Regions from separate parts of the Shewanella sp. 0m-6 genome, predicted to be linked through region 1. Evidence: predicted binding sites of a transcription regulator. Region 1 holds the regulator's gene; each other region holds the start of a gene.

Region 1 (10,303 bases):
CCCCTTATTGGTGGCTCCGCCTTGGTACAGGTCAAAGCTGAGCACCAGTTTTGCCGCTATCACAGGCAGGACAAAAGCCAGTAATAACAGTATCAGTGTTTTTTTGCCGCTTTTTTGGGGGGAGTTCATTCCATCTCCTCTTTATCTTACTAAAATCCATCAAATTTGATGATTAAAATTAAGTCTTCCCATTACGGCTAGGAGCTTAATTTCTAACCTACATCGTCTAACCTTCGTTAGCAATAGAGCAATATGATTACTTGTTATATCGTTGTTTTAACATGCGAAAAAATAAATAGCCCATGATCAATATAAATACGCCTGCCATTGCAAACCACTGTACGGCATAACCTTGATGCTTCTGCGACGATAACGGGATTGGTTGCCACGGATGAGGGTATAGGTTGTCAAGATTACTCGGCTGTAATACGACGCCGGAGAGCGATTGATTAAGTTGTTCAGACAGCTGTGGGATATTGAGATTTTGGATGCGTTTGGGCCAACCAGCTTCAGCCATCAGATCAAAGCTCATCGGATTAAACTGCTTTTGGTAAACCCGCCCCTCTAGCATTATAGGATTGGTAATCGCTGTTACGTTTGGTAGCTTAGAGCGATCCATACTCGCTGAGATAAAGCCGAGTTCAACTAACAACCATGGCTCTGATGCACTGACCTGCAAAGCTTGTAAGGCAATGTAGCCTACTCTACCCTCATAGACTTGATTATCGAGCAAGAAAACATTGGTTGAGATGGGAGTCACCGCCGTTTTTAGCTTAAACCCTGTTAAAGGCTCATCTTTAGGGAGGCTGAGCAGTTGCGAATAGTTTAATACAGAAGCTGCTTGTCTATCTGTTAGTTGTTGCTGCCAGAGAGCCTTATATTGAGCTCTTTCAAGCTGCCAAAAACCTAACTTGACCAAAATAGAAAACACAATCACAGTAGAAAGCACAATAAATAACCAAGCAAGATTCATCTTAACGCGAGGAAGCGCCATGTCTGCTTTGTTTGTCTTTAAATTAGTTTTCGTACTGCTACTGCTATTCATACTGGTTAATTTAGGTCGAGCCCTATTTATTATGGTGAAAGGAGAAAAGAGTATCCCCATGAGTCAATTCTTAGGTCGCCGAGTCCTCTTTTCTGTACTCGTGGTGCTGTTACTGCTGGTGGCATTAGGGACGGGAGTCATAACACCTAACTCCAGACCCTACTGATGACATTATTGTTTATGTGATCGTATTAATATCGGCAATATGAGTGGTTAAAGCACATAAACAAAGAAAAACAAGCACAGCCAAACCACATCGACAAAGTGCCAATACCAAGCCCCTGCTTGAAAAGCAAAGTGCTTATCTGGGGTAAAGTGCCCTTTAAGCACTCGTAAAAACAACACCATAAGGAATACCGTTCCTAGGGTAACGTGCATGCCATGGAAGCCGGTTAGCAAGAAAAAGGTGTTACCGTAAATGCCTGAATTTAATGTCAGCCCCATTTCTTGGTAGGCATGGACATACTCTTCCACTTGCAAGAATAAGAACGCTACCCCAAGTAAAATGGTTATCGATAGCCAAACGGTTAACGCGGTACGCTTATTTTTTTCTAACCCTACGTGAGCAAAATGCAATGTTATCGAAGAGGTCAAAAGAATTAAGGTGTTGTAGAGCGGTAGTCCTGTCCAGTCCATCGCTTGGGTCAGGCTGCCATCTGGCGTTGTCAGTAAGGGCCAAGCAGCTTCAAACATTGGCCATAATACTTCATGGGTCATCTCATTATTTGAGGCGCCGCCAAGCCAAGGTATTGCGATAATTCGGGCATAAAATAAGGCGCCAAAAAAAGCTGCAAAGAACATGACTTCAGAAAAGATAAACCAGCTCATTCCTTGCCTAAAGGAGCGATCCATCTGTTTGGAGTAGAGCCCTGCCATAGATTCGGCGATAACGGTTCTAAACCAGCCAAAAATCATGAAAATGATAACCGCAATACCAGCTAGCAAAATATAGCCACCACTGCCGCCTTCTGTTTTTAATTCAGAGACATAGCTTCCAGCACCAAAGGCGATAAGAAATAAACCTATCGCGCCAATAATGGGCCACGCACTTTGCTCTGGTACGTAGTAGTTTTCGTGTTTATGTTCAGTTGTCATTTAGCCGCTCCTTGCCCTGTAACGGCTTTAGCCCCAGTTTTAGTCACTGTGTTAATCACAGCGACGTTTTTATTGCTGGAGTAGTTTTCATCTATATGTTCAGTTGTCATTGTGCAGCTCCTTGCTCCACGACATTACTTGTGGCACTTACTACATAGCCCTTGTCGGTGATGTTGTAGAGGGTATAAGAGAGGGTCAGGGTCGAGATTGAATCCGGCAATTGGGGATCCACAAAAAAGATGAGTGGTAGCTCGGCTGCAGCGTTAGCCTGCAATACCTGCTGATTGAAACAGAAGCATTCCGTCTTATTAAAGTATGCCGCCCCCTGTCCGGGAGAAACAGACGGAATAGCCTGCCCCACAATATGCTCTGCCGATAAATTCGTAGCGACAAAATGAGTACGAATAAGCTCACCGGGATGCACTTGCATGGTATTAACCTGAGGTTTAAATGTCCAAGGCATGTCGCTTTGCACTTGAGACACAAACTCAACCGTTATGGTTCTGTTTTTATCCACTACGACAGGCTGATAAACACTGGCGGTACTTGCGGGTTTACCGTTAATACCCAATGCGTCGCAAAGCACGTCATATAAAGGAACAAGCGCAAAACCAAACCCAAACATGCCCACAGCGCCAATAATTAGCATGGCGAGCAATTTGCGATTGGCGTTACGCTTCATCTCAGTCATCTTTATTTCACCTCTGGCGGGGTGGTAAATGAGTGATATGGCGCAGGGCTAGGAATGGTCCATTCTAATCCTTCGGCGCCTTCCCATGGTTTGGCTGGAGCCTTTTCACCACCACGAATACACTTAATCACTACGGCTAAAAAGATCAGCTGCGAAAGGCCAAATGCGAAGCCGCCGATCGATACAATCTGGTTCACATCAGCGAACTGGATAGCATAATCAGGAATACGCCTTGGCATTCCGGCTAAGCCTAAGAAGTGCATTGGAAAAAACAGCACGTTGACTGAAATTACCGAACACCAGAAGTGCCAGCGCCCTAAGGTTTCGCTGTACATATGGCCGGTCCATTTGGGTAGCCAATAATAGGCCGCTGCCATGATGGAGAATATTGCTCCAGTCACCAATACATAATGAAAATGCGCCACCACAAAGTAGGTATCATGGTATTGGAAGTCAGCAGGAGTGATCGCCAGCATTAGTCCCGAAAAGCCCCCTATGGTGAACAAGATAATAAAGGCCACCGCAAATAACATGGGAGTTTCAAAGGTAATAGAACCTCGCCACATGGTCGCAACCCAGTTAAATACTTTTACGCCTGTCGGCACTGCAATCAGCATGGTGCAATACATAAAGAACAATTCAGCAAATACCGGCATACCCGTAGTAAACATGTGATGCGCCCACACCAGGAACGACAAAACGGCGATACTCGCAGTGGCGTAAACCATCGATGAGTAACCAAATAAGCGCTTACGGCTAAAGGCTGGCACAATTGCCGAGATGATACCGAATGACGGCAAGATCATGATGTACACCTCAGGGTGGCCAAAGAACCAGAAAAGATGCTGGAACATGACAGGATCCCCGCCGCCGGCGGCATCAAAAAAGCTAGTGCCGAAGTATTTATCGGTGAGTACCATAGTCACTGTGCCAGCGAGCACAGGCATGACCGCAATAAGTAAAAAGGCGGTAATTAACCAGGTCCAAACAAATAACGGCAGCTTCATCCAAGTCATACCGGGGGCACGCATATTGACGATAGTGACGACCACATTAATCGCGCCCATGATTGAGCTAATCCCCATGATATGAACTGCAAATACAAATAGAGCGGTACTGTCAGGGCTATAGGTTGTCGATAGTGGTGCGTAGAATGTCCAGCCGAAATTGGGGCCGCCACCTTCCATAAAAAGTGAGCTTAACAAAATGGAAAATGCGAAAGGTAGGATCCAAAAGCTCCAGTTATTCATTCGCGGTAGCGCCATATCGGGAGCACCAATCATCATCGGAATTAGCCAGTTAGCTAGGCCTGTAAAGGCCGGCATCACAGCGCCAAATACCATCACTAAACCGTGAACAGTGGTCATCTGGTTAAAGAAGTTGGGTTCGACTAATTGCAATCCGGGCTGAAATAGCTCTGCGCGGATCACCATTGCCATCGCGCCACCGGTTAAAAACATAATAAAACTGAACCAAAGATAGAGGGTGCCAATATCTTTATGGTTAGTGGTTAACAGCCAGCGCATAATACCTTTTGGCGCGCCATGGTGGTGGTCATCATGGCTCACGTCGTTAGCGGCTGGTGAGTCTTGTGTAATTGTGCTCATGTTAATCCCTTACTTTCCGTGACCATCAACATCAGAAGCCTGAACGGCATCACCAGAGTTATTACCCCAGGCATTGCGCTCATAAGTCACCACTGCAGCAAGCTGTTGTGGTGTAAGTAGCGCGCTAAATGACTGCATTGCCGTACCAGGTTTACCATTGATAACAATATCAAGGTGAGCGGCTACAGGGCCTTTGATGATTGGGCTACCCACTAATGATGGGAACGCTGGAGGTAGGCCTGTCCCCGCTGCTTGATGACAAGCCGCGCAGCTAGTCATATAGACTTTTTCCCCCATGGTCAGGAGTTCATTCATGGCTAGGTCACCTAATGGTGCCGTTGTTAGTTCTTTAGTTACCTCGTCATCAGCTTTGGTTTCTGAGGTTGTATCTTGATTAACCTCAGCTTGTGTTGCAGGTGAGGTCGCAGGTATTGCACTTGGAGTCGCTGGGGTTGTATCTACCGATGTTGCTGGCGTGGTCGTATCTGAGCTTACGTCGGCTGCTTGAACAGTGTCGCCTGAGTTATTGCCCCAGGCATTGCGCTCATAAGTCACTACGGCAGCAATTTCAGTTGCAGTTAACTGGCTAGAAAACGCCTGCATAGCAGTGCCCGATTTACCATTTAATACAATATCGATATGCAGCTGAGCAGGCCCTTTAATAAGCGGGCTGCCAATAAGAGAAGGGAATACGCCAGGTAGGCCAGCACCATTAGGCTGGTGGCAGGCAGCGCAGCGTGCAAGGTAGACTTGCTCGCCTTGCGCCATTAATTCTTCCATTGTTAGCGTTTGCGATAGGGCAGCCTTTGCTGCCACTTCGGCATTGCTGGCGGCTTGTTGTTGTGCAATCAGCCAAGCATCAAAATCTTCTTCTGATAAAGCTTCAACAACAATAGGCATAAAGCCATGGTCTTTACCGCAGAGCTCGGCACATTGGCCACGATAAGTGCCCGGTTTGTCGATGCGGGTCCAGGCTTCATTAATAAATCCTGGATTAGCATCTTTTTTAACGGCAAATGCGGGTACCCACCAGGAGTGAATAACATCATCTGAAGTCATTAAGAAACGTACTTTACGATTAATCGGTAGTACCAGTGGCTTATCTACCTCTAAAAGGTAGTTTTTACCTTTTGCTTCTTCGCCATCTATCTGCGCTCTGGGGGTAGAAAGCAGACTGAAAAATTCAACATCTTTGTTGAAATAGCTGTAATGCCATTTCCATTGTGAGCCGGTAATCTTGATGGTGAGGTCAGCATTACTTGGATCTTCCATAGCAATCAATGTCTTGGTTGCGGGAATAGCCATAAGTATAAGAATAATAAAAGGTACAACAGTCCAAAGGATCTCGACTTTAGTACTTTCATGAAAGTTGGCGGCGACTGCGCCTTTTGATTTGCGGTGGTTGATCATAGCGTAAATCATGATGCTAAAAACCACGATGCCAATAGCACAGCAGATGTAGAGAATAATCATATGGAGGTTGTAAACCCGCCCACTGATATCCGTAACACCCTCTGTCATATTAAGCGGCATTTCTGATGCAACAAGTACGGGCGAAAATAGCAACGCCAGCACACAATACAACAATTGCTTCACTAGACTTCTCCTCTGTCCACAAGACAAAGAAGAGTCACACAGTAAGTCTCTGCTCTATGTAAACTCTTCAGTTCCCAAAAAAGCAACGATGACTTCAAAGTGCGCGAGTGGCTTGCCTATCGAGTCGCAATTAATGGGATCGCGACACAGGCTATTGTATTCAGTGCTATTCACTGCTGGTGTAACCACGTTGGCACATACGGCTGAAATATATCAGGCCAATCTCAGTCTAAGCTTTAAATTCAGGACTAATCCCAGAGCAAAGACCGACAACTAAATCGCTCGGATATAACAAAATATCGTTGTTATGACTTCCTACACTACTTGGTGTTTAAATATTGATCAAGATCACTTTTTCAATTATTGATAATAAAAAAGCCCTCGAATGAGGGCTTTAGAAAATCGTTTGTACTAGAAGGCGCTTACTAAAACGCACCTCCTAGTCATCATGTATTAGAAAGCGAGGAGATGTTCTGCTTAATGAACAGCACCAAACAGGGAGGCTTGACCAAAAGCACTATCCTGCATATTGATTGAGCGACAAGATTGTTGCTTATTTGTGTTATCAATCGAATGTTCAATGACAATGCCGACAGCGCGAGCGCTTTTGGCAACGATTTGTAGGCGTCGATTGTCACGAGCATCTAAAGAGTTGGTCCAAGTAATCACCGCACTTGAGGTACCGCTTGTTAAGGCTTTTTCCATTGCCCAAAGTGTTTCCACTTCATCTTTAGCATGAACCAGTAAAATGCGGTCCATTCTTACACCTGCAGCTGCTAGCATCTGCTTGTAGCCAATATTCGGCGGGCTAATCAGTACAATCCAGCGACCCTGTTGGCTCAATTGTGAAAGCTGAGCACTGATCTGGTTCAGCTCATCACGCCCTTGAGTTTGGGTCACCATAGTCGTGATGTCATTACTCGTGCTGCTCACCATATTGGTCGATGGCATATCCTGCCACAGTCCAGGGTGACGAGGACTCGTTCCCATTAGTTTGTTCATTGCCAGTCTCCATTACGGATCACACCAACGGCTAAACCTTCAATACTTAAGCTTTGGTTTGCTAGATCCACTTCAATTGGTGAATACTCTTCGTTCTCAGCATGTAAGAAAACTTTGTTACCCTTTTTCTCAAAACGCTTAACGGTAACATCATCTTCAACGCGTGCTACAACCACTTGGCCGTTACGTGCTTGCTGTATTTTGTGTACAGCCAGTAGATCACCTTCTAGTATGCCAATATTCTTCATACTGTCACCACGGACTCTGAGTAAGAAGTCTGCTGATGGCTTGAACATGGCAGGATCGACTTTATAGTGTTGCTCGACATGCTCTTGCGCAAGAATCGGTTCACCTGCAGCAACTTGGCCGATAAGGGGTAAACCTAAATCTGCATCTTCAGTGTCTTCTTGGGTTAACTTAATACCGCGAGACGTGCCCGGCATAATTTCAATGCAGCCTTTTTTAGCTAAGGCTTTTAAATGTTCTTCAGCAGCATTGGCTGACTTAAAACCTAAACGTCTAGCGATCTCGGCACGGGTAGGTGGCATGCCAGTATCAGCAATATTACGTTTAATTAGCTCTAAAATTTCAGCTTGGCGCGGTGTAAGTGGTCTCATGGTTAACCCTGTCTTTCTATACAGTAACTGTTAGTATATACAGTATTTTTTTGAGTGCAAGTAATAACCAGTTATATTGTTTTTTGTGGGATCCAGTTTCAAATGAAATAAATCCAGCGATGTGAAACTCGTTATTGGACAGCGTCTGAAATTAACTAATATTTTGCTGGACATCAGCACTTATAAATTTAGATAAGGCCTCCGGATGAGAATTCGATGGGAAGGGGATTTTTGAGTGAATATATAAATTAGTCTTAGCTCATTTATGCCCATTACGTGCAACCAGCTAGGAAGGAATCCTTCCTCGTTGCCTAAACTGTTCATGCCCCTTTATTAGCTACAGGCAATAAGCAGGAAAGAACAGTGAAGAGTCTGTTGGCCTACTTTTACGAATCGATAAGCAATAATCACGAATTACTTTCGATTCAACATCAATACTCACTTTGCTCATTTCTGTGCGCGTTTATCCAGTAATACTTTTGTAGAGTGCAGATAAATCAATAGCTTTTCTTCAACAAAAATTAAATAGTAGGTTTATTAAATATGCATGCGCTTTTTGCCAAATATACGCGCATGCACACTATACAAATGTTGAACTAAGCCGCTGCGCGGGGCCTAAAAAATATTCAATCGAGTGTATAACCTACATTGGATCAGTTAGACTTAAAGAAATGCGAAGGAGCACAACAATGACAACGGAATTTCAATGAAAAACTTACCTTCTACTAGATATCAATTGATAAAACCTGCTCTACAGCCCAGAGCCAGCATCAAAAAAAGCAAATCCCTATAGCATAAAGCATACCAATTAATCTGGATTCAGCATCGACTAAGTCCAACAAGCGATTTGTGCCTTGCAAACAGCGCAACGCACAAATACTAAGACGTTATAAGCACAAGGAAGTTTTCAGATGATCCGCAACTTTCTAGAGACAGAGAAACAAATTCAGCATTCAGCACATGATGGAAAAGGTGCTGTAGAGTTGTATGAAATTTGGGGTAAATCAGATTTTATCAGCGGATGTGATTTTATTGATAGGCAAATTATACCGCCAAATTCTACTGTTGGTTATCACAAACACGGTAACAATGAAGAGATGTATATCATTCTTGAAGGTAGCGGAACAATGACTATTGCAGATCAAGAATATAGAGTTAAAAAAGGAGACATGATTAAAAACCCTCCTTTTGGTGAGCATGGATTGGTTAATGATTCAAACGAAAACATAGAGTTGTTAATCATACAGATGAGTATTGAGTAGTGTGCTTATAACAAGCAGCTAAATCCAGACTCACCAAGGCTGTCATGCCATTTGCTGAACAAATCGCCCGCCAGCACATGGTTCACTTATTAGCAGGGCGTTATGCAGTCGTGAACCGTTTCGAGTATAGGAAAATATAATGAGTGATAGTTGGGATGATTACGCAGATGGCTGGGATTCAAATTCAGATGTAATCGAGTATTCTAATAAGGCCTTTGATTCGCTGTGTAAATTCATAAGTTTAGATGGTTTAAATGTTTTAGACTTTGGGTGTGGAACTGGCCAACTAACTGAAAAAATAGCTCATGTTGCATCTTCAGTTGTTGCAATTGATTCCTCACCAAAGATGATTAAAGTTTTAAAGAATAAAAATATTCATAATGTAAACTCACTATCATGCGAAATTTCAAGAAACTCGATCAATAACAATCCTATTTTTGAGTCAGGTTTTGATTTAATTGTTGCGTCATCCGTTTGTGCTTTTGTGCCAGATTACGAGAAAACGTTATCTGATCTTAAGCTTCTTCTAAAAGAAGGCGGTACTTTTATCCAATGGGATTGGAAGCGAAGCAATGGAGAAGATGATTTCGGCTTTACCAATGAAATAATTACTGATGCATATTCAAAGGTAGGCCTTTCTGTTGTTCGTGCTTCAGAGGCGTTTTCTCTAACAAGTGAAAAAGGCACTATGAAAGTTATAATGGGAATAGCAAAAAATGCATAATCGGGTAGCCGGGGGTATCTAGCCTCCAGCACCCATACCACCCTGTATGCGGATCCGCACTACCTCTAAATGAGGCCTGTAATTCGCTGAAATTGAGAGTTTCATTTTGGCTGGATTTCTGGTGGTAAATTTCACATTATCCCGGATCAAGCCGATATACCTATCTGGATTTCGCCCCTTAACTTATTGATTTCATATTAGGGGGAATTTCACTTGAAACTGGATCCCACATTTTTGTGGGATCCAGTTTCAAATGAAATAAATCCAGCGATGTGAAACTCGTTATTGGGTAGCGCCTGAAGGTATCTCTTTATCTCAAGCGTTCATTAGCTGACTTTGTTGCCTACTCATTTAGTATCTCGGGTGCGTTTGTTCCATAGACAAATAAGTCCGCGCAATTGAGCCTCTTGCGCCCGCTGTTGGTTCAACTTTATTTCCTTGCACTTTTACCTGACAGCTACCAAAGCTCGAACGAGAAGAAGGGAGTGGTAAGCAACAAGGCATTTGCTCTACTTTATACTTGCTGAAGACCTTGGTATGTACAAAAAGGCTAGGTGTAGTTTGCCGAACACATACCTTAAAAACAGAGCCCAATCAAAGGTTGGGCTCTGTTTCGAGATCTAAGGTGCCAGCTGATTAACCTTATTAACTGCTAAGATTAACC
Region 2 (10,303 bases), on a different contig from region 1:
TATTTTCCACGGGTTCAGATAAGGTATTGGAGCTAAAGCTAATGCCACCTGCAAGTATCGAGGCTAAACTTTCGCTACTGACTTTTACACCAGATAAGGAGGCATCGATGCTGATCCCCGAGACATTCCAAAATTGAGAGTCGGTTTTAACTAGCTCAGCATATTGCTGTTGAATAAATGCTGTTACTAGAATTTGTTCCGCACTTTCAAGATGATAACCAACTACTTGTCCTACTGGGATCTGTCTGTAAAAGATAGGAGAACCCACATCAAGAGAACCTAATTTGTCAGAAGTGATATGGACAATTAGTCCTTCTACGCCGGGTGTGATGACGGGGGCAGTTGTTTCTGCTTCAAAATAGGATCTTGAGTCGCCGCCACCGGGTAACATACTAATGTAATTACCAGAAAAAAGGGTATCTAGACCTTCGATGCCGGTGATTGTTGCTTTAGGTTTAACCAACCAAAACTTGGTCCCCTGGTTGATAAATGGTGCGGCACGATAATCCATGAGAACTGAGACGTTTACGCCTTGAAGATCATCATCAATACTCATATCAACGACTTTACCCACTGTAAGCCCTTGGTACTTGACTAAGGTTTTACCTATGTCCATTCCTGTGGCACTAGGGAAATGAATCGTAATTTCAATTCCCGACTCGCGTATGCTCTTCACCCCAAGCCACGCGCCTAATGCAAGTGCAATAATGGGTAATAACCAAATCGGTGAGAATAACTTTTTCTTTACGACTTTAGGCGTTTGTACTTGAGTCATCTTTTGCTTCCAATCTATCCCAGAGTAATCGGGTATCTATAACTTTTGCAGCGAGCTGCGTGAGTAAAATAACTAAGGCGAATGCAGTTGCTGCTGGAGCCGGCTTAGCGTCGAGTAACTGTCCCATATTAACGACAGCTACAGTAAGTGAAATAACAAATAAGTCGAGCATCGACCATCGACCAATCCATTCAATAATATGAAAGCCAGTCATTAACTTCTTTTTCGAAATAGGGAGTTTGAAACTGATTGCAGATAAATAAATCGTTAAGCCTACAATTTTTAAGATCGGTACCAAAATACTCGCAGTAAACAAAATGATTGCGATGGGGATCATGTCCGTTTTAACGAGGTGAGCGATCCCAGAAAAAATGGTGTCTTGGGTCACTCGTCCCTGATTCGTCAGCGTTGTAATGGGGTAAATATTGGCAGGGATCAGCAAAATAGCTGCGGTGATTAGCAGCGCCCAACTTTTTTGGACACTGTCATAATCTCTAACCTTAAGTGGAGCATCGCAACGACTACATGTTGCAGACTTACTGCAGGTCACCTTGTGACATGTTGGACACGAGGTTAAGCCGATATCTTTCCCAAGCGTTGCTGAGTCATTTGTGTTCATCAAGAAAGCTCCACATATGTTCTAAATCGTACTCGCGCATTAAAAATAACGTCATTACAAATAACATGGTGAAACAGAATGTACCAAAACCAAAAGAGACACTGGCAAAATCTGCTAGGTTGAACGCCGCGACGAGGAAGCTGATGACATAGATTTCAAGCATGGTGAGCTGGGTGAGCATTCCTTGAATTTTTAGTAATTGTTTGAGTGTCGTCCTCAGTATGACAGAACTGAGCCCGAACTTAATAATGAGTGTTTGAGACAAAATGGATAATAACAATAGCCCCGGAGCGACAACGGCAGAAACCAACACCGCAATACCCACTAACCAATAACCTTGCTGGTAAACAGATAACGCCCCCTCTATGACTGTAGTTGTCCTAATACTTCCAAGAAACTCAAGCTCTAAGACCGGGTATAAATTTGCAGGTGCGAAAAAGAAAACCGCCGTTAAACACAGGGCTAACATACCGTTGATAGAACAGTATGGCGTATCGTAAAGAGGGGTGTGGCACCTTGGACAGATAGCACGTACGCCAGTTGGCAGTGCTCGCTTCCTAATGACTAAGTCGCAGGACTGACACAAAGTAATACTATTATCTACTGCTTCCATAGCCATCTTTTTTTAATATCCAAGTTTGCGATATAAACGGTTAATCGAGTACGCAAGGTGAGTATTTTCACGTATGCGATTGAAAATACAGAGCCATTAACCGAATAAGTTTATCAGATATTCAAGAAAACTTGCATAAGAAGTTCAATCTATGAGACTCTCTACTGTATATAAAAACAGTGTGAGGTTGAATATGGCCGTTGTAACTCAATTTGTAGTTGTTAGAGAAGGGGTTGAAAAGATGACTTTTACATCTAAGAAGGAGGCTGATGCCTACGATAAGATGCTAGATATCGCTGATAACCTAATCCCGTTTTTAAGTAAGAGTGACTTAGGTTTGGAGGAGGTTAATATTGAAAAGTTAAGCTTTTTCTTGGCCGAGAACAAAGATGACCTGCAAGTGTTACTTAAAGGTGGATCACTAGAGAAAAAAGCATCGGTTAAGAAAACAGCTAAAAAAGCTGAGGACAAGGCAGAAAAATAAAACTCCTTGTTAATGCAGGTAGGTTTGTTGTTAGAATGTTGTAAGTATGCTTTTTTGTTTTAGATATAACGGTTGGATAGTATTAATGGAAGACGCTTTTTACGGCACGCTAGAACGTCAGGTGCGGGCATTATTTACAGATGAAGATGACACTATTGCAGCATTGGCAAATTTTTCAGCTTTTATCAATGACAACCTTGATGATCTTAATTGGGTTGGCTTCTATCTATTGAAAAATGATCAATTAGTATTAGGGCCGTTTCAAGGTAAGGTAGCTTGTTCTCGCATTCCAGTCGGTAAAGGTGTCTGTGGTACCGCGGTGGCATTAAATTCAACACAACGAATTGATGATGTTCACCAGTTTGCAGGTCACATTGCATGTGATAGTGCCAGTAACTCAGAATTGGTTGTACCTTTACGACAAAACGGATCTGTTATCGGTGTGCTGGATATTGATAGCCCATCGTTATCAAGGTTCAGTAAAATTGATCAACAAGGGGTCGAAACTTTGGTAAAAAGTCTCGAATTTTGCCTATTTGGTTAATCTACGACCAATTATCGCTAATTGGAGGTCGCAATCATTTGAAGCCTCTCTATAATAAGCGGTTTGAGTAATGAAAAAAACAAACACGTTTACATTCAAGATATGAATGCTTAGAGTTTGTGTATTATTGTTGCTAAGGTAGGTTTGATTTTAGGTATAAAAACAAATGTTAACGATTTTTCATTTGTTGTTTATGCGCAGATCAGACAAATATAAACGACACTTAACTGATACGAGTGATAAAGCTCTACGGTGGTGTCCCTTTTTTAAACTGTGGAAGTAAAGATGGAATCAACAGAAAAGTTGACCGATACCAACGCTATTCTTGCGTATTTGTACGAAACATTTCCTTTATGCTTTATAGCTGAAGGTGAAACTAAGCCATTAAAAATTGGGTTGTTTCAAGATTTAGCGGAAAGGTTAGCTGATGATTCTAAAGTCAGTAAAACTCAGCTCAGAATCGCGTTAAGAAGATACACGAGTAGCTGGCGCTACTTAAAGTGCGTGAAAGCAGGCGTACAGCGTATTGATTTAGACGGTAATGCTTGTGGTGAATTAGAGCAAGAGCACATTGATCATGCTCAAGCTACACTAAAAGAGAGCCAAGACAAAGCTAAGGCGAAAAGAGTTGCACAGGCCAAGAGTGCTAACCCAGCTGCAAAAACGGCTAAGAAGCCTGTTAAGAAGCCAGTTGCTAAACGTCCTAAGCAAGCTCAAAGCAGCAAACCTGCAAAAGAGCCTGTTGTGGCAGAAAATTTAGTACCTGCGGTTTTAGCTGAACTGAAACCAAAGCAGCGTGTTAATGTCAAATTAGGTAAGGCACCAGTAGCTGGTGTGATTTTGGACATCAAAAAAGAAGATGTTCAAGTTCAGTTAGACTCTGGTTTAACCATCAAAGTTAGAGCTGAACATATACTGCTGTAATGGCTTATTAGCACCTAAAGGAGTAACTTGTTGATGCGAAAACTTTCTCTGGCTGTATCCATTGCCGGTATTTTTGTCGGATTCTCGGCGTGGGCCGTAAGCCCTACTATTCAATTCAGCGAGTTGCCCGCTCTTAAGCAGGAACCGCAACATAAGGTTGCCAGTAAACGAGTGACAGGTTTATTCACTCGCTCCCACTATCATCGTTTTGATATGGATGACGCCTTCTCTGAACAGGTATTTAATCGATATCTAAAGCAATTAGATTATCGCAAGAATGTATTGTTGCAGTCTGATATCGATAGTTTCAAAGGCTATTCATCTGAATTTGATGATATGTTGAAAAGTGGTGATTTGAATCAAGCTTATAAGATGTTTGAGCTTGTTCAAAAACGTCGCTATGAGCGATTTGCTTATGCATTGTCTTTGCTTGATGAAGAGATGGCATTTGACGTTGCTAATGACGTTTATGAATACGACCGCGAAGATGCAAACTGGCCAACAACCGAAGCTGAGTTAAACGAGCTTTGGCGTCAACGTGTAAAATACGATGCATTAAACCTCTCTCTTACTGGTAAGAATTGGGATGAAATCGTCGAAGTCCTTGAGAAACGTTATAACAATGCGATTAAACGTTTAAGCCAAACCCATAGCGAAGATGTCTTCCAAGGCGTAATGAATGCATTCGCCCGCACAGTGGAACCTCATACAAGCTATCTTTCCCCACGAAATGCTGAGCGTTTCCAAATGGAAATGAATTTGAGCTTAGAAGGCATTGGTGCAGTGCTTCAAGTCGATGATGACTATACAGTGATCAAGAGTCTGGTTGCTGGCGGCCCGGCAGCATCAAGCGAAAAATTATCACCTGAAGATAGAATTATTGGTGTAGGTCAAGAAGGCAAAGAGATCGTTGATGTCATCGGCTGGCGTCTTGATGATGTTGTCGAACTGATTAAAGGTCCAAAGGGCAGTAAGGTTGTTCTTGAGATTTTACCAAAGAAAGGCGGCACCAACGCGAAAACGTTCGAATTGACAATTGTTCGCGATAAAATTCGTTTAGAAGATAGAGCTGCAACGTCTAAAGTGATTGAGCCAACAGACGGCCCTTACGCAAATCGTAAAGTGGGTGTGATTCAAATACCCGGTTTTTATATGGATTTGTCAAAAGACGTTTCTAAAGAACTTGCCGAATTAAAAGAAGCTAAAGTCGAAGGTATTATTATTGACCTTCGTGGCAATGGCGGCGGTGCATTAACTGAAGCAACGTTGTTAACAGGCTTGTTTATTGAACAGGGTCCAGTGGTTCAAATTCGAGATGCGAACGGTCGAGTATCACAAAATCGCGATAATGATGGACGAGTCACTTATGATGGTCCGTTAACCGTGATGGTTGACAGATACAGTGCATCGGCTTCTGAAATTTTTGCTGCAGCACTTCAAGATTATGACCGTGCACTTATTGTTGGCGAGTCTACCTTTGGTAAAGGTACGGTGCAGCAACATAAGAGCCTTGGTCGTATCTATGATATGTACGAAAAGCCTATCGGGCATGTGCAGTACACGATTGCTAAGTTTTACCGCATCAACGGTGGAAGTACTCAGCTTAAGGGTGTTACACCAGATATTCCATTCCCGAGCGCTTTAGAGCCAGGCGAGTATGGTGAAGCTGAAGAAGAAAATGCATTACCATGGGACAAAGTACCAGTAGCACAATACGGTACACTTGGTGAAATTTATCCGCAGCTTATTCAGAACTTGGACGGTAAGCATAAAGATCGTATTCAATCTGATGTTGAATTTAGTTATATTTTCCAAGATATTGCTGAGTTTAAAGAAAACCATGATGATAAAACGGTTTCTTTAGTTAAGACGGAACGTCTAGCTGAACGAGATGCAAACGACAAGAAACAACTTGATCGTGCTAACGACCGACTCGTAAGAGAAGGCCAAGAAAAAGTTAAGTCATTGGATGATATTTCTGATGATGTCGAAGTGGCCGATGCTTTCTTAGATGAAACAGCCTTTATCACGCTAGATTTAGCGGATATTGAAAAATTGGCAAAGAATCAAAAAAAGTAAAATCGACTCAATAAAAAAACGCGCTTTATGCGCGTTTTTTTTAATTCAAAATTAATAAATTAGAGGTTTATTCATGTCACAGCCCCAAGCAAAATTCCTCAAAGATTATCAACAACCACAATTTAAGATCAGCCATATCGATTTAGCATTTTCACTTGCAGGAAAAGAAACACAGATCATTGCGACCAGTCAGGTTGTTCGTCACGGACAACATAATGAGGCATTAGTCCTCGTCGGTGATGAGATTGAGCTGCTAAGTGTTACCGTCGATGGGAAAGATACTGCTTTTCAACAGCAGTCGGGTGAGCTGATTGTTGATACCAAGCTTAATGAATTTGAATTAAAAATAACGACTAAGTTAGATCCTGAGGCAAATACCAGTCTGGAAGGCTTATATATGTCGGATGGTGCATACTGTACTCAGTGTGAGGCTGAAGGGTTTAGGCGTATAACGTACTTTTTAGACCGCCCAGATGTATTGGCTATCTATACTGTGCGTATTGAAGCAGATAAACAGGCCTTCCCTTATTTATTGAGTAACGGAAACTTGGTCGATTCAGGTGACACAGAAGATGGTCGGCATTTCGCACTGTGGCATGATCCCTTCCCAAAGCCTGCTTATCTGTTTGCGCTAGTAGCAGGTGACTTTGACCTGTTGGAAGACAGCTTTACTACCTGTAGTAATCGTGAGGTTAAGTTGCAGGTATTTGTTGATAAAGGTAATTTAAATAAAGCTCACCATGCAATGGCATCACTTAAAAAGTCGATGGCTTGGGACGAAAGTCGCTTTAATTTAGAATATGACTTAGATATTTACATGATTGTGGCGGTCGATTTTTTCAATATGGGTGCCATGGAAAATAAAGGACTCAATGTATTTAATACTAAGTTTGTATTGGCGGATAAAGCTTCTGCGACTGATGATGATTACCATGGAATAGAGTCTGTTGTAGGGCATGAGTACTTTCATAACTGGACTGGTAACCGGGTAACTTGCAGAGACTGGTTTCAGTTAAGCTTGAAAGAGGGCTTAACCGTATTTAGAGACCAAGAGTTTAGTTCTGATCTTGGTTCTCGCGCGGTAAACCGTATTCATGCCATTAAAGTAATGAAGAACCAACAGTTTGCAGAAGACTCTGGGCCAATGGCACACGCTATCAGACCCGAGTCAGTGATTGAGATGAATAACTTTTATACGGTTACTGTTTACAATAAAGGTGCTGAAGTTATTAGAATGATGCATACCTTATTAGGCGAACAGGCATTCCAAAAAGGCATGGCCTTATATTTTGAGCGTCATGATGGACAGGCTGTGACTTGTGATGATTTTGTGTCAGCAATGCAAGATGCAAGTCAAGTTGATTTAAGTCAGTTTAAACGCTGGTATAGCCAAGCAGGCACACCGCAAGTTGAAGTCGAAGAGCACTATGATGCTGCAAATAACAGCTACAAGCTAACATTGTCTCAGTCGACCCCTGATACACCTGGCCAAACTGATAAGCAGCCCTTACATATCCCATTTGATGTGGAGATGATCAGTGCTCATGGTGATTCAGTTATTAGCGAAGTTCTGAATTTTACTGATAAACAACAAACCTTTACTTTTAGTGGCATGACTTCAAAGCCTATACCGTCGTTACTGCAAAATTTTTCTGCGCCAGTTAAACTGAGTTTTGATTACTCCATTGAACAACTTGTTCATATTATGCGTTTTGCTACTAGCGAAGTCGCCAAATGGGAAGCATCAGTTTCACTATTTAGTCAATCTGTGTGGCAAAATGTTGAACGATTACAACATAAGCAAGCAATGTTTATCGACCCAAGGATCCTTGATGCTTTTAAAGGGGTCATCCTGGCACAAGATCTTGATAAGGCACTCATGGCTGAGATCCTAACCCTGCCAAGCGCTGGTTCACTGATTGAACAGAAAAGTGCCGTTGACCTAGATAACCTCGCATTAGCAAGAGAGTTTGTTGTGCTTGAGATTGCGTCAGACGGTGAAGATGAGTTATTGGCTAAAGTGCGTGAGTTAAGCAGTATCGATGAGGCTGCAGCTCGTTCATTAAAAAATATCTGCCTAAGCTTACTTTTAAAAATAGAGAAAAGTTACGGCGAAGTGGCTAAGTCACAGTTCGATTCGGCTGATAATATGACTGACAGTTTAGGCGCTCTATCGGCATTAAATTGTGAGTCGTCAGCTATTCGTAATGAATTGATGAGGAAATTTGAACAAGAGTGGATCGATACTCCTTTGGTCATGGATAAATGGTTTGCTTTACATGCGACCTTAAATAGCCATGATTGCATCGAAAAGTTGCAGTCTTTATTTGAGCATCAAGCATTTAGTTTTAATAACCCGAATAGAGTTCGTTCTCTAATCGGCGCATTTGCAGCTGGCAATACGCTTGAGTTCCATCGAAAAGACGGGCAGGGCTATCAATTTTTGGCCGATGCCATTATTAAGTTAAATAAACTTAACCCGCAAGTCGCAGCTAGGATTATTACGCCGCTGATCCAATTCAAAAAGTTTGATAATCAAAGACAAGCATTGATGAAGAACGAACTGCAGCGAATCTTAGAAATTAAAGCACTTTCGAAAGATCTATATGAGAAAGTCACTAAAGCACTGGTTTAATCTTCGATAAAGTTATGGGGTCTTAGCCTGTTAAGACGATTACTGCAGGTCTAAGCCCCTATGTTAATGAGAATGTCACCGTGGCACCCAATAAAGTATTTAATTTCCCACTCAATATCAGTTATCAAACATTCTTACCTTATTATCGAGGCGAGATAAATAAAGTTGAAGTCATCGACCTTAATGGCCAAACATTATGGATTAACGCTAGGCATTTTCGGCCCTTTTTGACTCGTGAGGGTATAAAGGCATATTTTACTATGACTGTAGATAGCCAAGGAAACCTAATTAGCCTTATTAAAAGTTAGAGTAATTACTTCAAACGGTCGATTGCTTTAAACATGAATTCTTTATTGGCTATCTAACTTATAAGTTATTGTAATTACATTGTATATAAGCTTAAAAGTAGACGCATACCACTTCATCAATTACTGATTTAAATACAGCAACAAATTCTTGCTTGCTTACCTCCCTTAAGTGACGAAATCTTTTAAAGATTTTCCATGTTTCAACCTTGCTCGCCTCGTAAAAATGCTGTAACAATAGTGTTACCTGTAAGCTAACAGCATGTTGGTTAACAATTCCTATAACAAAAGAATCCAGCAGGTTACGGAGAGAAGCTAAAATGAAAAAGGTTAAAAACGGCTTAAATAAGTCGACGCTTGCTTTGGGGATAGTCGCGGCGCTCGGTTTTGGCATAACAAATCAGGCCAATGCGGTCTCATTTAATTGGGGAGAAGTAGAAGGAACATTCGATTCGACATGGACTGCTGGTGCTAGTTGGCGTGTTGAAGGTCGAGATTGGGATAATCAAATAGGTAAGGTGAATCACCCACAATTTGATTGGTCTGGATATTCAGCATTCGGTAACACTAAATACAGTGCCGCTGAGATTTGGGCGCAACCAGGTTCTTATTCTAGTAATGGCGATTTAGCCGATCTGCTATATACGCAAGGTGATACGACTGCAGAGATTGTTAAAGGACTACATGAGCTTTCTTTAAAGTATAAGAATTTCGGTGTATTTGCTCGTGGTATGTATTTTTACGATCGTAAGGCAAATGATGGAGATTATGGCTATAGCAATCCATTAACAGGCAAAGAGTACGATCCTTGTGAAGATAAAAAAGCTTCAGAAGTACAATGTAAAGATATACGTCTACTAGATGCGTTTGTTTATGCTGACTTTGACTTTAATGATGGTGCAAATCCTCTTTCAATTCGTGTGGGTAATCAGGTTGTCTCTTGGGGAGAAAGCACACTGATTGCACACGGAATTGGTGTCATCAATCCAGTTGATTTAAATATTCTTAATGCACCAGGTGCAGAACTTAAAGAAGCATTTAGACCACAAGGTATGGTTTGGGTTTCTCTTGGGGTGACCGACAATTTATCTGTTGAAGGTTTCTACCAATATGATTGGGAGCCTGTTTGGGTACCAACACCAGGCTCATTCTTATCAACTAATGATTTCGCCGGCTATGGCGGCTATTACCAAAATGCACAGCTAGGTTTTAACGCAAACCCAGATATGGATCTCGACTTCTTGTTGTCTGAATACAATACCCTCGTTGGTATGGTCGGCTCAGGTGCTGTTGATCCCGCAGATTTGGCTAAACTTGCACTGGCT
Region 3 (10,303 bases), on a different contig from region 1:
ACCTTCAGCACGGGCATCGGCGTCACGACAAACGATGTCGCCATTTTCATCCTCAACAGCCTCTAAAGCAGAACGGAAGTTTAATGAATTAAACTGACCGCTAGAAACTTGAGATTCTAATGTTTGTCCATACCCATAATGTGCATTGACATACCAACCTTCAGTCAACTCACCATCAACTCCAGCAACAATTTGGAATGTACCACGATCAGCGACATTTCCTCGTGCTGCGACATCGGCTAGACGACGAGTGAAGAAAATATCACGTAAACCGTCGCCATCTGTATCTGTTGCTGAATTGAAAATGGCATCTGGTACAAACGCATTTCTAACAATCGTACGCTCGTACTCACCAGGATTCATTGCACTTTCAATAAATGTTTCATATTCAAGTGGCATTTGTCCGCCAGAAGCAGAAAAAACATCATCTGAAGCCATTGGGAATGGTTCTAACTGGGTCGTAGCTTGAGTTGCCGCATAAGTTCCTTCTAGGAAGGCATTCCAGCCATCTGCAAACTCATATTTGCCAGTAGCGGCTAACAAGTAACGCTCTGTAGGGATTGCAATGGTACGGTATGCACTACGATTGAAACCATTAGCTTCTTGAGTATCGCTGCCGTTAGTCGACCAACCGTTAATTAAATTACCATTACTATCGTAAGTATACTCCTCATCGCCAGCCCAGAAGTGTCCTTGTGGCGCATAGCTAGAGTAGAATGGGCGGTTAGGGGTGAAAAAATCATCAGGATCACCAGTCCACCATGCACCTAGAGACGCCTGGTCGACAGCCGAGCGGTCACGGTCACGAGAATAAACAGCTCCTTGCTTAGTGTAAGCGCCATGAACCATGACGTTACCTTTACCATCGCTAGAGTTTGTTCCCATAGTGAATTGAATTTGATCTTCTTTTGAATCACTTTCTTGGCTTTGACCAGTCTGAACATCAAATTCAATGCCTTCAAAGTCTTTCTTGTAAATAATATTAACAACACCAGCTACCGCATCAGAACCATATACAGCTGATGCACCACCGGTCATGATTTCTATACGCTCAATAAATTGAGTCGGAATTGCATTTAAATCAACAGCCGATGAACCTGGTACACCAGAAACAAAGCGGCGGCCGTTAACAAGCACTAAAGTACGTGCACTCCCCAAATTTCTTAAGTCAACAGTCGCAACACCAGCACTAGCTGTGGAAAAATTTGAGTTAGTACGACTAATACCTGGAGTACCAAATGCCGGATTTTTAAGTAATAGTTCCTGAATATTTGCAACACTTGACGTATCAATTTCTGACGCATCAATAACCTGAACAGGTGTAAACCCTTGCATATCAGTTGTACGAAGTCGTGACCCTGTCACCTCAATTTTTTCAATTGTTTCTAATTCAGACTCTTCAGCTGCGAATACTGCTGGAGCGGTAAAAGCTGCTGTCATTGCACCACTAACTAGTGCTAAACGCACTGAGTTAGATAGAAAGTTATTCTTATACATTGTAAATCTCCCTGGACTCTCTTTTATTTTTTTAGCAATTCACATCAATTAACGAAAAGTTACATAAATGAGAATTTACACACAAATAAAAACACACTGGAAACATATTTACAACATCTGCATCTCATCAAGCTTTTTTCGATACAATTACAAAAAGATAACCTCTTAAACACTAAGCAGCTAAATTATCTTTAACGAATACTTACTGGATTACTTGATTGTTCTGAGAGGATTTAAGTTTTACTCAACAGCCAGACCCTACTTTATAAAAATACAAATCAACTTACACAAATGACTGAAAGTCAAAGAAATAATAGAGGTGTGACATTTTTAAACAATGAAAAAACTTCACCCCGACCTGATTTTTTTTGGTTATTTTTAACGCAGGTAACACAAAAGTACTGCCCACCGATTTTGATTGCTTTGCAAATAAACCAGCAGTATTTAAAGGGGGGAATAACACTAAAGACAGTTGATACGCATTATATGTAAACAATTCATTCCAGACAGCTCGACCATTACAAACACCGAGAGTGGAACGCAAAACCCTGATAAAAAAGAAATAAATCACTGGAAGGGGAAATTAAATCTATTGAAAAATAAAAAAACATGGAAATGTGCTAACTGAGTGTTTTTCAGACAGAAAGAAAGCGCCTGCCGTTAACAATATGAATAATCATACTCATTACCTAGATTGACACCACCTCAAACCACTCCAAACCACTCCAAACACCGAACCGTAAAATACAACTTTTATAATAGATATAACTAAATAGCATAACCAGCCAATATAAAAGCAAAAAAAAGCGCCCTTAATAAGGCGCTTTGTTCACTTTCCTGTTTTACACATTAAAGCGTGTAACGGATACCTATTGCGATACCGTCATCTTCTGATTTAGCCATTGCTGCAGCATTTACACCAGTGAAGTCGCTATAGTCTTTACGACCTTCTAGATAAAGCACGGTATTGGTATCCCAAACATAGTGAACACCAGCAACCACAAACTGACGCTTAAATACATCACCATCATATGCCGCTTCGTATTCACTGCCCGCATCTAGGATGTTGTAAGAGATGAAAGTACGAATGCCGTTTTCAAACTTGTAAGATGCTAGAGACTCTAGCCCCTTAGCTTCAGGCATCATACGGCCTAGGTTATCAGTATCGTGGTACTCTTGCTTGTTTACGTTAAATGCTGCGTAAACACCTTCTGCATCCCAGTTACCCCAAGTTGCACCGACACCATAGATAGAATCAGTTTCAGTTAGACGCTTACCTGCTGAAGTAGTTGCTTCAAACTCGCCTAGGTTGAAACCTGCAGTCAACGTTAGCATATCAGTTACATTATACGTAGCTGCGCCACCGTAGGTGTAGTTGTACTCAACAGTTGTCACTGAGCTCTTAATATTTACACCAGCAGCTTTAACTGACATAAAATCAGCTGTAGGGAAAATTGGATTAGAAGCGTTTGGCACTTCATCCACTTCAAACGTATCTTGCTTTAGCTGTGCTTGCAAAGCGAAGCTGAAATCACCAAACGCATTACGGTATTGAACAGTTTTATCACCGCGACCAGTACCGTTAATCGCACCGTCTGCTTTATTATATGTGTAAGTACCTGATGCATTACCATCCCATACGAAACCGTAGTTAGTGTTGTAAACTACGTCGTACCATGCGCCCCACTGCTTACCGATAGTGATAGAACCGTAAGTATCGTGGCTAAGACCCACGTAACCTAAACGGTTATTAAGAAAATCACCACTTTCAGACTCAAAAGTACTGTTGCTATTGTAAACAATTTTACTGTCACCGAATGGGTTTACGCCCCACTCTAACTTGGTGTAGGCTTTCCAGCCATCGCTCATCTGACGGGTAAAACCGAAATTAATACGTGAAGCGCCGTTAACTACTTCCGTAGCACCCTGTGTATTGATGATGCGAGCATCGACAAAACCACCGATTTCTACTGCATTTTTATCATCTTTATAGATTTCAATCGCTGATGCTGTTGGCACAAATATAACTGCTGCCAAAGCTGATGCTACTAGAGTCTTTTTCATTTAATTTGCCTAACCTTAATGTTGTTCAGTCTGCTTCATTCAAATCGTCTTCCATTCCGTTGTTTTCTTTCTATCCTGATTACAAATGAGATTATCAAAAGATCTGCAACCACTCAAAGACGAACATCACACTATTCGCTAGATTTTGCACTTAATTAACTAGCAAACACAGAAACGACGAAGGAAAGAACCATTTGTTAACATTTTTTTAGCAGCCCATTAATGCAGTGCAAACTAAATTAACGACATTTGATTTGTGGTAACCTCAGTGAAACTGGTTTTCATAATTGAAAGTATTGGTTCAGCAATAGGCTCTAGTTGCCGAGAAAGGTAGTAATTATAATCAATTAATGCGGATGTATGTGACACTGGTTCAGCCCCATTTAATGTCATCACATATTCAATTCTGGCCCCACGCTTACCGTACTGAGGATCCCCTGTTGTTTCACATAGTTTACGTGCTGCTTTTAAATGGGGAGCAGACTTGGCGGTGTACTCGCTTAGATCTCGTCTAAGCTGTTTTGTAAAAATGAGCTCATTATCGAGTTCACCACGATTCAACTTCTCTGCAGTGTCTCTGAGGTAAGACTCGACAGCTTGTTGCTGAAATAGTCTCTCATAGAGTTCATATTGAACTCGCCTTGCCAACGGCGACCAATCACTACGGACCTGTTCCATTCCTTTAAATATCAACTCGGAATCACCTAAGCTGTTGCGCTTAGTGCCAACATAACGTTTTTTTGAGCCCTCTATGGAGCCCCTTAGTGTGGGCATAAAAAACTGTTCAAAATGAGTTTCAAACTCCAACTCTAGAAAACTCTCTAGCTCAAAATCACTGTTAAGCTTGCTGCTCCATAATTGATTCACTTTTTCTGCTAGCGATTTGCCGGTTTGTTGGACTTGTGCCAGTTCAAAGTCATTTCCCAGCCAAACAAAGGTAGAATCAGTATCACCGTAAATGACCTCATAGCCTTCAGCTTCGATCCAGAGCCGCGTTTGTTTCATGATTTCATGACCACGCATGGTAATTGAACTCGCAAGCCTTGCGTCGTGAAAAACACAGCCGCGCGAACCGAGCACACCATATAAAGAATTCATGATGATCTTTATCGCTTGTGACAAGGGGGCATTATTATGTAACTTTGCGTCTTCTCGTGCCGATGAAAGGTGCTCGATTAACCTAGGTAAAATGGGCTGCTCACGGCTAAACCATGCGCCTAAGAAGCCTTGAACGGCTTTGTCTTGCTGTTGATGACTTGCAAGATTTAGCCCCTCAACCAAGCCTTTAGGATCTATAAGGAAGGTGCGAATAATTGAAGGGTATAAGCTTTTAAAATCGAGCACTAAAATATGGCGGTACAGACCCGGTACCGAGTCCATCACATAACCACCAGGGCTTTCTATGCCATCACTAACAGGTTTACTCGGCGCAACAAAGCCCGATCTATGCAAATGAGGAAGGTATAGATTGTTAAATGCCGCGACAGATGCACCAACACGGCCAAGCTCTAAACCTGTAAGTTTGGCGCGCTCAATGACAAAATCAAATAACTGGGTCTTCTGAAAAATATCCCAAACTAAGCGGCTATCGGTTAGGTTATAATGCGCCAACGCGGGCTTATCATTTAAAAATAGATCGTTGATTTCATCAATACGATTATCAACATTATGAATCGCTTTACCTTCATCCAGCAGTTGCTGCGCTACAAACTCCAATGAATAGCGATCAAATTGATAAAAAGCGGCCTTAAGCCAATCAATACCATCTAATACGACACGGCCAGGAAGCGACAAGGTTTCGGGTCTAAACTTATCTTCGACCTTCCAACTAAGAGTGTGGTTATCACGGCCAATATTAAGGGTGATGTTATGGTGTTTCGCTCGGCGATAAAGCAAGGCCAAATCAAAAGTGACCACTGACCAACCAATAATAATGTCGGGATCATATTCATTAAACCAGGCAATTAAGCGATGTATTAAATCGGCTTCAGTTTGTGCCCATTCAATATAATCTTGCTCACAAGCTTGGCTCTGTCCGACCATAATGACCTTTTGGTAGACGATACCCTCGACCGTTTGCCCATACAGACCAACTGAGTAGAGTTCGCCGCTAAAGCTGCACTCAAAATCTAAAGAAATTGCTTTGAGGCTTATGCTTGATTCAGTCTTACGCGCGCGGCTTGCAATAAACAGTGGTTGATGTTTAACCGGATCTAAGTCCTCAGCTGCAACTTGTTGTTTGTCTATAAAATGCTCTTGGAACTGTCCCTGAAACTCTGCATCTAATGCAATAAAGCGTTCAATTAAAAATCGATGTTCAGCTTTAACATCGGCTTCAAACAGCTCAATATCGAGATCTTTTGCAGCTCTCACTAACGTGCGTAACTGCCTAGCATCGCTACAATAAAGTCCTGATACGGGGATATTTTGAAAGCTCTTAAGTGAGAGTTCACGACGGCGGATCCCTCTGAGACCAGCGCAGTGTAATAAGCGAGATGCATCAGTCGAATGTATAAAGCAAACATGCTCCTGATGAGGGATTTCAACTGTTATAGGGCCCGTTTGGGTTTGAATAAAATACTGTAAAATAAGGCTGCCCTGCCGGTGGATGGCATGGCGAGTCAATACTCTACCTTTAATCACTTGCTGCATGCTCAACCTTGAATTCATACTTTATACTCAATTAAATACACTATTAATCACTAAACGCTTCTTAGGCTAAGTAATCACTGTTATTATGTACAGCACTATTTATTAGCTCAGTGCATTCATGTTATCCGCAGACGTTAAAACTCAAATTCGTACTATATATAAGGGCATTTCTGCATCCTTGCCTAACTTTCGTCCTCGTCGGGAGCAAAACTATATTGTTGCGGAAATATCAAAAACGCTTGCTGGAGAATATGACAAGAACCGCCGTATTATCGTGGTAGAAGCTGGCACGGGTATTGGTAAATCACTGGCTTATATTCTGGGCTCAATTCCACTGGCATTGGCCAGTAAGAAAAAGGTCTGTATTGCAACGGCGACAGTCGCACTGCAAGAGCAGCTGCTGCATAAAGACCTGCCTTTTTTTCTGCAACAATCAGGGCTCGACTTTACTTTTGGTTTAGTCAAAGGCCGTCAACGCTATGTATGTTTATCTAAGTTAGAAATGTTAGTTGGCCCAGATAACAGCACCCAAATGGCAATGTGGCAAACCAAGCCAGACCAAAGCCAAGTCGACATGTTAGAAGGTTTATTAAAAGACTATCAAGCAGGCACTTGGAATGGTGAACGCGATACGTTAACTAAGCCACTACCAGATCACCTATGGCAACAGATAGCATGCGATAAACATAGCTGTCATCGCCAACTTGCTAACCATAGAAACTGTCCTTTTCATAAGGCACGTGAAGATATCGATACGTGGGATGTGCTGATTGCTAACCATAGCTTGCTATTTGCTGATCTAGAGCTCGGTGGTGGCGTAATTTTGCCTGATCCCGAAGATCTATATTACATCATCGATGAAGCGCACCACCTACCTATTGTCGCCAGAGACTTTAGTAGCGCACAGTCGACCGTGCGCGGCGCAACTGACTGGCTTGATAAACTGAGCAAGACCACCAGCAAACTGCAAAACCAGATTAAAAGCAACTATATTATCGCGCCCGCGCAGTCGATGCTCGACCATATCGGTGATATTGCGGGTCTACTTAATCAAGTGGCGCAGTTTTGTGACGCGCAATCAGCAAAATTTGATAACCCAGAAAATCGCTTCCGGTTCGAACACGGTAAATTGCCTTCTGCATTATCGGTTCAAGCTGAAAATCTAGCAACGGCATCCAATTTGGCACTAAAGCAATTTAATAAAATGCTTAGCCTGCTAAACGAAGCAATAAAAGATGGCGAGATCCCCAAGCATCAATCAGAAGCATTACTATCTGAAACAGGCTTTATGCTGCAACGGCTTGAGAGTTCACAAAAGCTGTGGAAGATGATGGCCAAAGAAGACAGCCCGAAAGGTGCACCTATGGCACGTTGGATTGAGCAACTAACGGGTAAGCAAGCCGATTACCTCTTTAGCGCCTCGCCAATAGAGGTCGGATTTATGCTAGAAAACCTGTTATGGAATAAGGCCGCTGGTGTCGTACTTTGTAGTGCCACATTGCGCGCGTTAAACAACTTCAATCACTTTACTCATCAAGTCGGGCTATCGATTAATGACGGCAGTCGCTATTTAGCTTTAGACTCGCCTTTTGATTTTGAGCAAAACGCGACCCTATTTTTACCTAGAATGGACTGCGATCCAACGGATGACAAGTATACCGATGAGTTAGCCAAGCATATCATCGCATTGGTCGAAGACGAGATGGCAAGCTTAGTCTTGTTCGCCTCTTATTGGCAGATGGAAAAAGTCGCCGACTTAGTCGAAAGTAAAATTAAAACAGGACTACTGATCCAAGGAACCCTGCCAAGACAAGAAATTCTGAAGCAGCATAAGGCCCGATGTGATGAAGGCAAACCAAGCATTATATTTGGCACAGGCAGCTTTTCTGAGGGTCTCGATCTGCCAGGCGACTATTTAACTAACCTTATTATTACCAAGCTTCCTTTTGCCGTGCCGACCTCTCCCGTAGAGCAAGCACACTCAGAATACATCAAGATTAAGGGTGGTAACCCATTTCTGCAGCTTACGATCCCAGATGCTTCACGCAAACTGGTGCAAAGCTGTGGTAGATTGTTACGTAAAGAACAGGATTATGGCCGGATTTCAATCTTAGACAGACGTTTAGTGACTAAACGCTACGGAAAATCTCTGCTCGACGCCCTGCCACCTTTTCGCCGTGTAATTGAATAGGACAACCATTGGATTTATTTCTCGACCCAAGTAGTTGGGCCATACTCGCATTAGTCGGTTTTATTGCCGGGTTTATCGACGCTGTTTCAGGCGGCGGCGGACTGTTGTCGATCCCGGCATTGCTAACCATGGGCGTGTCACCCCATATGGCACTAGGTACCAATAAGCTAGCCGCGAGTTTTGGCTCCTCAATGGCAGCTTACACCTACTATAAGCAACGCCTATTTTCACCATCATTGTGGTATCACACTTTTATTGCCACCTTTATAGGCGCAGTAATCGGTACCTTTATCGTCTATTTAATAGATAATCAATGGCTTGAAAAATGGCTGCCTATCATGATTATCGCTATCGCGCTTTATACCCTATTTCAGCCTAATGCCATGGGCGATAACAACCACAAGATCCCGACTAAAGCTAAGAGTAAACTAAAACAATGGCTACAAGGCTTGCCATTAGGCTTTTACGATGGTTTTGCAGGTCCTGGTATTGGCGCTTTTTGGACAGTATCAAGCACTGGTCTGCACAAATTGCCTCTACTCTATAGCTGTGGACTCGCCAGAGCCATGACCTTTACCAGTAACCTCACCTCACTGATTATTTTTATTATGTTAGGCAAGGTTCACTTGGTCATAGGTTTATCTATGGGGCTGTGTATGATGGTAGGCTCATATATCGGCGCGCACTCAGCCATTAAATTTGGCCTGCCGTTTATCCGCCCTGTTTTTATCACCGTTATACTCTTAATAGCGGCGCAGTTAGTTTGGAGTGCTTGGTTATGACCACAGATGAGCTCATCAAAAAACTCAAGTTACAGCTAAAACAGTTGGAGCAAGAGGTATTACAGCATGATTCTCGCCTGCCACCAGGGCAGCGTAAAATGATGCAAGATATTGAACGTTTTAATAACGAACTATTTATTCAAGCGGGTGGCCAACTCCAGCCCTGTATCGATCAACTTTCAAAAAGCATTGCCCAACTTGAACAGCTATTAAAAGCGAAGCGCTCGCCTCAAACGATTGTCTCTAGCTGCGAGAAAATTCAAGATAGATTTAGTGCACTCAGACGTGCGCTATTAACAACCGGTATTAATGTTAAGTCAATTGAACAGCAAAAACGCAGCCGAAGAGCTTATGCCATTAAGCGAGGAATTCAGTCCCACAATCAAAGTGGCTTTAGCTGGATAGCCTCAAATGTGATGCAAAATAGCCATCAACTCTATGAAGAACTTAACAAACATTTGAACTGGGCTAAGATTATTGAACAAAAAATTGAAAATTTGCAATCTTCACTTGAAAACTGTCATAGTGCTGACAAAATCAAGCTGCAGAATGAGATCCTTTCGCTGCACAGTCGGCTAGGAAAATGTCGACAAGCTACGAGTTATATCGAAGATCGCATCCAATTATTCGAGCGACCTTTTAAGAGTCAAAATCGTTAAGGAACAAAAATGAAACCACGTCTAACCATTACCGCACTTCTTGCTCTCTGTGGTTCTTCAGCAGCTTTTGCCGCTGACTTCAACATCCCAATGGCTTTTGAATACATCGCAGTTGATGGACAAGAGATAAAGAGTAGCCTATTTAATCATAAGTCAGAGATTGAACTTGATAAAGGCACTCACAAAATCGCTATTCGCTATAACGACTTAGTTGAAGATGATTTTAGCGACAGTGAATCTAATATTAAATCAAATGCATTTATCGTCACGATTGATGTGGATGGTGATTACAGCTACCAATTAAAACCAGCCGATGGTGAGTTTGTTAAAAACCCAAAAAGCTTTGCGAAAGCGCCACAAGTCATTATTACTCGTGAAGACAAAGGCAATGTGAGTTACAAAGTCACTCAAACCGACATCACCGAAGAATCATTCGTGTCCCGATTTTTTAGTGGTAA

The links. Region 1 encodes LexA, which represses DNA repair genes until DNA is damaged. Its sites were predicted from a motif close to TACTGTATNNNNATACAGTA; they were not measured.
Region 2: a site for LexA is predicted at 2,170-2,189, ahead of ACVBJC_RS13760 (YebG family protein). Genes of this name have one in related genera too.
Region 3: a site for LexA is predicted at 6,289-6,308, ahead of dinG (ATP-dependent DNA helicase DinG). Genes of this name have one in related genera too.

The regions. Positions count from the first base shown of each region.
Region 1 covers NZ_JBRIMD010000001.1:168,349-178,651, forward strand. The annotation lists gene ACVBJC_RS00740 (hypothetical protein) at 1-129, opposite strand, end outside; gene ACVBJC_RS00745 (SURF1 family protein) at 257-994, opposite strand; gene ACVBJC_RS00750 (DUF2909 family protein) at 993-1,211, shown strand; gene ACVBJC_RS00755 (cytochrome c oxidase subunit 3) at 1,259-2,140, opposite strand; gene ACVBJC_RS00760 (cytochrome c oxidase assembly protein) at 2,247-2,831, opposite strand; gene ctaD (cytochrome c oxidase subunit I) at 2,834-4,438, opposite strand; gene coxB (cytochrome c oxidase subunit II) at 4,448-6,034, opposite strand; gene ACVBJC_RS00775 (cell division inhibitor SulA) at 6,512-7,036, opposite strand; gene lexA (transcriptional repressor LexA) at 7,033-7,653, opposite strand; gene ACVBJC_RS00785 (cupin domain-containing protein) at 8,565-8,915, shown strand; gene ACVBJC_RS00790 (class I SAM-dependent DNA methyltransferase) at 9,055-9,639, shown strand; gene ushA (bifunctional UDP-sugar hydrolase/5'-nucleotidase UshA) at 10,298-10,303, opposite strand, start outside.
Region 2 covers NZ_JBRIMD010000017.1:43,770-54,072, reverse strand. The annotation lists gene ACVBJC_RS13775 (MlaD family protein) at 1-775, opposite strand, end outside; gene ACVBJC_RS13770 (paraquat-inducible protein A) at 753-1,394, opposite strand; gene ACVBJC_RS13765 (paraquat-inducible protein A) at 1,381-2,013, opposite strand; gene ACVBJC_RS13760 (YebG family protein) at 2,201-2,491, shown strand; gene ACVBJC_RS13755 (GAF domain-containing protein) at 2,577-3,035, shown strand; gene proQ (RNA chaperone ProQ) at 3,321-3,959, shown strand; gene prc (carboxy terminal-processing peptidase) at 3,993-6,038, shown strand; gene pepN (aminopeptidase N) at 6,112-8,673, shown strand; gene ACVBJC_RS13735 (DUF2835 domain-containing protein) at 8,754-8,981, shown strand; gene ACVBJC_RS13730 (DUF1302 domain-containing protein) at 9,299-10,303, shown strand, end outside.
Region 3 covers NZ_JBRIMD010000016.1:18,668-28,970, reverse strand. The annotation lists gene ACVBJC_RS13175 (TonB-dependent receptor domain-containing protein) at 1-1,497, opposite strand, end outside; gene ACVBJC_RS13170 (porin) at 2,347-3,561, opposite strand; gene ACVBJC_RS13165 (DNA polymerase II) at 3,796-6,231, opposite strand; gene dinG (ATP-dependent DNA helicase DinG) at 6,332-8,404, shown strand; gene ACVBJC_RS13155 (sulfite exporter TauE/SafE family protein) at 8,413-9,186, shown strand; gene ACVBJC_RS13150 (primosomal replication protein) at 9,183-9,845, shown strand; gene ACVBJC_RS13145 (DUF2057 domain-containing protein) at 9,855-10,303, shown strand, end outside.